Regions from separate parts of the Bacillus sp. VA13 genome, predicted to be linked through region 2. Evidence: predicted binding sites of a transcription regulator. Region 2 holds the regulator's gene; the other holds the start of a gene.

Region 1 (3,153 bases), 1.0 Mb from region 2:
TTAAAGAGTCTGTCGCAAGCTTAACTGTCTTTTCGATTGATTTGTGCTCCATGACGTTGAGAATGTTAAGCGAACCCAGGTTGCAGGAAATATCCAAACCGATTTCATCTTCTACATCATAGTCTGTGTATGAAGAAACCTGAGATGCCTGCAGCACTTCAGAGCAAAGGTTAGAAAATTTCACCTTGGAAATATGGTTATTTGCATGCACTTTATTCACGTTATCTTGGAACATGATGTATGGATAGCCTGATTCAGAGCGAAGCATCGCCAGTTTTTCAAGCAATTTCCGCGGGTTGATCTTTTCCTTTTTCACCCGAGGGTTGTCGACAAACTTGTCGTACATTTCGTTCATATCCATCTCATCCATGTGCTGGCCGTACTCTTTATAAATCGTGTGCGGATAAAATACGTAAGCCGCTTTGTCTTCACGTGCAAGCTCAACGAACTTATCCGGAATGACAACACCGATAGATAGCGTTTTGACACGCACATCTTCATCCGCTGAAATCTTTTTCGTATCGAGAAAATCATTGATATCGCGGTGGAAAATGTTTAAGTACGCCGCGCCAGATCCTTGTCTTTGCCCCATTTGGTCAGCATAACGGAACGCGTTATCTAGAAGCTTCATGACGCCTACAACGCCTTTTGTGGCGTTTTCAACATCTTTAATGGCTTCACCTTTCGCGCGAAGCTTGGACAGGTTAAGAGAAACCCCGCCGCCCAGTTTAGAAAGCTGCATAGAGATATCGATCGCTCTTGAAATATCGTTTAATGAATCATTGACTTCGAGCAGGAAGCAGCTCACAAGTTCTCCGCGGCGTTTTCTGCCGGCGTTCAAAAATGTCGGTGTGCTCGGCTGGTATTCCTGATTGATCATCAGGTTCACATATTCTTTTGCTTTCTCAGTGTCGCCGTTTGCGAAGAACAGCGCAACAATTGAGATCCGGTCCTCATAACGCTCGAGGATTCTTTTTTTGTCATTCGTTTTCAAAGCATAGTCATTATAGAATTTAAACGCACTCATGAAGGAAGGAAAACGAAACTTCTTAGCGTAAGCTGTCTTAAACACTTCTTTAATGTCTTCAAAAGAATAAAGGCTTAAGAATTCCTCTTCGTAGTATTGGTTTTCAATCAAATAATCCAGCTTCTCTTTTAAATCGTGAAAGTAAACTGTGTTTTGATTGATATAGTCTACAAAATAGCTATGTACAGCCTCTTTATCCTTATCAAACTGGAATTTTCCATCTTTTTGGATCATGATTTCGTTATTTAACTGGATCCATTTTGGCACTTGATTTTGTGACAACTCTTTCTACCTCCTGAGTAAACAATTCAACGTCTTTAGATGTGCCGCTGAGTTCAAATTTGTGCAAGATCGGCACCTGATATTGTCTTGAAATGGTATCGGCGCTTTTTGCAAAGTTATCGCCCCATACTTTATTGCCGCTCGCAGCGACTCCTAATAAAAGATGGGCGTATTTTTCGAGAAATGATTGTGTTGATGCCGGTACCTGACCGAAGTTTGTCGTGTAGGTGACCAAAACAAACGGAGTGTCCAAGTGATCAATTTCGTCCACCTTGCGTATCTGCTGAAAGCCTGTTTTATTCACAAACCGCTGAACATTCCCTGTTTTCGAATCAAATATGATTTGTACCACGTTTATCACGACCTATCAAAAAATATGAATCTCTCATCACTAACACTATATATAGTATACTATCCTCTATCAAAAACACAATATATAGATTTGTTTTTATGAAAAATTCATATTTTGATCAAATCAGGCAAATGGGCAGACTCATTAGGGCCCAAAAAAGAGAGCAGAACGAGAATCATCTCTCGTCCTACTCGGGGTGTCGTTTTTAAGCCGATGTATATCATAACATGAAAAAAAACTGCTTAGTAGTCTAGATTTTTTTTTCTTAAGCTATCACAGCATTTTTCGCTCTCAACTGTTTCTTCTATTTCAACATCCGCACCGATCTCTTCTAAAACCGCCTTCAAAGCGCTGATAATTGACGCTTCTCTGACTAATTCTTTTCCGTTCACAATGATGCTTGTTCCGTATTCATAGCAAGAATCATCTTCGCAAATTTCTTCCCAATGATTCACGATCACTTTATGCTTCATTTTTTCACCCTCTGTTTGATCTGTGTCTGTATTTAGTTTAGCGGGTAGCATCCGCTTTGTAAATTCGGATGCTTGTGAATTTTATTCAAGCTCATCATCCGCGTATTCTTTCTTCAGCTTTACCTCATTGCGGGACTCATTATACTCATAAATTTTGATATAGCCGTCCTCCACAACGCCAAAATGATTATGTTCAAGCGGGAACGAGGTTGGCTGAGGCGTTTCATAGTCTGAATTGCCGCTGTCTGTTTCAATGATGGTTTCTTGGTTCCCGCACGCCCCGAACAGTAAAAACACAGCTATCCACACAAGCGCAATCCTGATTCGTCTCAGTTCTGCTTCACTTTCAAACAAGGTCGCGTCACTCCCAGATTGTGATTTTTACATGATATTCAAGTTAGTCTTGCATATGTTGATTTCATAAAAAAAGACCGTGCCTTGGCATGGTCTGCTTACAAAAAAGCTTGGAACGGAAGTGGATCAATTTTAAAAAATGGCTGCCGGGATTCCCCCGACAGCCTCCCCATGCCTTGACATGGTATGTTTTGATCTATTCGAGTTCAAGCTGGACGTTTTTTTGCGGCGCAAACGTTGAGATCGCATGTTTATATATAAGCTGCTGCTTACCTTCCGATTCCAGCAATACGGTAAAGTTATCAAAGCCTTTCACCTGGCCACGCAACTGAAAGCCATTCAGCAAAAAAACAGTGACATACGTATTTTCTTTCCGGATTTGATTCAAAAACTGATCCTGAATATTAATCGGTTTCATGTTTCGTCCTCCTTGATTCTCTATATCATACAGTTTCGATTAAAGTTCGAGTTTTCCTGCTATATGTGTGAAAATTTCCTTTTTTTTCAGCTCCATATCAACGGGCGGTGTCATATCGAACCAGGTAACCTGCATTTTGTTGCGAAACCACGTCAGCTGGCGTTTCGCATACCGCCTTGAGTTCTGCTTTAGCTGATCGACGGCATCAGAAAGTGTCACAAAACCGTCAAAATATGCATATAGCTCC
Region 2 (3,153 bases):
GTTTTTGCATCTCTTCCATCATCTTTTTCTTCTGTTCTTCCAAATCCTGAGGTTGCAGCTTCTGCTGTCCGGATTCTGAATCGGATGCTGTTTCCTTTTCTTTCATCCAGTCAGGAAGTTTTTCTTCGCGAATCACTTTTGAGTTTCGTTTTGATGGCTGATTTGCTTTCCCTTCAGCCCATTCAAGGTATTGGCGGTTTTCTTCTATCGCGAGCTTCATCGCTTCTCTGACCGTTTTTACCTTTTTGCGCGCCCAATGCGACGCGATTTTTTGGATATAGTTTTTCGACAGCTTCATATCGGTTTTCAGCATGACGTAATAAATTAACACATTTGTAACGCCTGGCTCGAGCTTCTGTTCAAACATAATTTCTTCTATGATTTTCAGATCAGCTTTTGACGGCTCAGTTCCGTCGGCAATGTCCTGCAGAAGCTTCTTCGGAGAAATCGCCTCAAGCAATGCGATCAGTTTCCCGTCCAGCGAATCCCCTTCCGCCGGTTTTTCGCCTTCACGCAGATGCACCGGCTGTGTTTTTTCCACTAAGTCAGGCAGTTGTCCGTTTCTTTCGATTTGATACCAGTCACTTGCCGCTTTTCTTAAAGCCTCCGTCGTAATGACGTCACGCTCATCAATCGCGCTCATCACGACATTTTGCATTTGCAAAGGATCTATGCCGTACAGATAAGAAAGCTTTTTGATTGTGTCCCGCACCTGCTGAGTCATTGCTTTTCTCGGAATCATCGTCTCAGAAAGTCCCGCTAAAAACAAATCAAAATCAAACACATCCTCCGTTATGGTGTAGGACGGTGCCTGTCCGACAGAAGTATACTCTGTGCCCTGCGCAAGTTTCACCGTTTCCTCCATATCAGATGTGAGCTTCCATTCACTCGGCTGCAGCGATTCAAACGCATGATTAAACGGCCGCGTAATGTCCTTCGCATCTTCTGAAATGGCCGGGTGCGTGAAAAATTGTTTTAATTGCTGATATTTTGTTTTTCCGACTCTATTGTACAGAAAAACATTCAGCATTCCGTCTTCAAAAAAATCATTTGGCCTGAGCGGCGGAAGGAGTTCATATATAAAGAGGCGCTCCTGCCGCTCGGATTCCTTCATATATACTTTTAGCAATCCGATGCCTTCGAGCTTCCCCTGTTCCTGATGGATCGTTTTTAAGTTAGACTGTGTCATCCCCATCAGCTGTCTATGTGTGGACTCTCCGCCCCACAGACGGTTTTGTTCAAGCTCTCCCCACAATGTCATATAAAGAGAGAATGCAACAGGGCCGATTAAGGGCTGATACAGTTGTGTAATAATTTGTCTGTCTATATCCTGCAGCATCGATCTGCTTTTGACCACATACGGATCTACAGGCAGTACATCTTTCCAATAGTCAGCCATACATTCTCAAACCTTCCGAATTTGTTTCTACCTTTCATTTTACACCGTTTCTCATATCTATCAAATGCCAATTTTGCACATGAGAAAAGAGCTAGAAGAATCCTCTTAGCTCTTTTAACGCTCTTTCTTTATTAAATCTTTTAATTCATCGATAAAGACGTTTATATCTTTAAACTGCCGATAGACTGACGCGAACCGTACATATGCGACTTCATCAATCTTAGCCAGCCGGTCCATCACCATTTCTCCGACGAGCTCGCTTTTCACCTCAGAGCAGCCTTGATTGCGAAGTTCTTTTTCAATATCAAAGCACATGTCTTCAAGCGTTTTGAGTGAAACAGGTCTTTTTTCACATGCTTTTATGAGGCCGCGCAGCATTTTTTCTCTGCTGAATTCCTCACGCACACCTTCTTTTTTCACGACGATGAGCGGGGTTTCCTCCACTTTCTCAAAGGTCGTAAACCGGTAGTGGCAGGATTCACACTCGCGTCTTCGGCGAATCGATTTTCCGTCATCCACAGGCCGTGAATCGAGGACTCTCGTTCCGTTATGCTGGCATGAAGGACATTTCAATAAAATCAGCTCCCAACTATTTCGTTCCCTGCAATGTATTTTCGGCAGCCTCCGCCTTTTAAAATAGATGTGAAAGCATCTGTCGGGAGAGCCGTTGTGTAAAGCTGTGTCTACAGCATCTGGTGGTTTGTGAAAATCTCTTTCTTATTTTACAAAAAAAACGAAAAAAGAAAAAGCTGGACCACCCTTGTTTCTTTATAAAAATAAAAGGAGCATAAGCTAAAAAGCGCAAAATGGCTTTCTAGCTTCAGCTCCCTTTGTGTTCGTGTTTACTATAGTACTTTCGCTTGCGCCTGTTTAATTTGCACAGGCCCCATTCCTCTTGGTATTTCAATGTTTTCTCTTGTATCAGCATGTAATGCCTCTGCGATGTAATCAGCAGCGACATTAGGATCTAAGTCTCCACAAGTATAAACATCAATGCTCGCATATCCGTGCTCAGGAAAACTGTGAATTGTTAAGTGTGATTCAGAAATAATCACAACTCCGCTTACGCCTTGCGGTGCAAATTTGTGAAATGCAACCTCGCGCACCTCAGCACCTGATTTTAGAGCAGCATTTACAAACGTTTTTTCAATAAAATCCATGTCATTCAGCTTATCAAAATCGCATCCCCATAGCTCGGAGATAACGTGACGCCCCATTGTTTCCATAGTCATGGACCCCCCTTAACAAGAATTAAAAAGTGAAATTCCAACAACTGGGTCGGCCATTTACCACGGGGGAAAGTTAGTCCGGAGAGGTCCTAACCCTTTAAGTAATTCCGAAACAGTCTCAAGCAAGAAGTTCACGAAAAATAGTATACTGTGTTTAAGTCTAATTTGCAAGGTGCGTTTTTTCAGAAATATGCTGTTAAGGGTTTTTTCTTCAAAATGCGTCCATGACCTTATTTTATACAGCAGACGGATGTTTCATTCGTGCCGCTACATGGCGGATCAGATCAACGACTCTGCATGAGTAGCCCCATTCGTTGTCATACCATGCGAGCACCTTTACTTTTCTGTCTTCCATTACCATTGTCGTAAGCCCGTCAATGACCGCTGAATGCGGATTTGTATTATAGTCAGTCGAAACGAGCGGTTCATCTGAATAATCAAGAACGCCGTACATCGAAGTTTTGGCAGCCCGTTTAAATGCCTCGTTTACCTCTTCAGCCGTTACTTCAGTTTTCAGATCGACAA

Evidence for each region. Region 2 encodes NrdR, which represses ribonucleotide reductase genes. Its sites were predicted from a motif close to AACACNATATATNGTGTT; they were not measured.
Region 1: nrdI (class Ib ribonucleoside-diphosphate reductase assembly flavoprotein NrdI) is a predicted target of NrdR. The motif match lies at 1,703-1,720, and genes of this name have one in related genera.

Annotation. Positions count from the first base shown of each region.
Region 1 covers NZ_JBVQPP010000001.1:334,640-337,792, reverse strand. The annotation lists gene nrdE (class 1b ribonucleoside-diphosphate reductase subunit alpha) at 1-1,309, opposite strand, end outside; gene nrdI (class Ib ribonucleoside-diphosphate reductase assembly flavoprotein NrdI) at 1,269-1,661, opposite strand; gene AC0C66_RS01400 (hypothetical protein) at 1,904-2,134, opposite strand; gene AC0C66_RS01395 (YmzC family protein) at 2,216-2,488, opposite strand; gene hfq (RNA chaperone Hfq) at 2,685-2,906, opposite strand; gene miaA (tRNA (adenosine(37)-N6)-dimethylallyltransferase MiaA) at 2,946-3,153, opposite strand, start outside.
Region 2 covers NZ_JBVQPP010000001.1:1,380,830-1,383,982, forward strand. The annotation lists gene dnaB (replicative helicase loading/DNA remodeling protein DnaB) at 1-1,399, opposite strand, end outside; gene nrdR (transcriptional regulator NrdR) at 1,514-1,972, opposite strand; gene speD (adenosylmethionine decarboxylase) at 2,245-2,625, opposite strand; gene AC0C66_RS07200 (glyceraldehyde-3-phosphate dehydrogenase) at 2,864-3,153, opposite strand, start outside.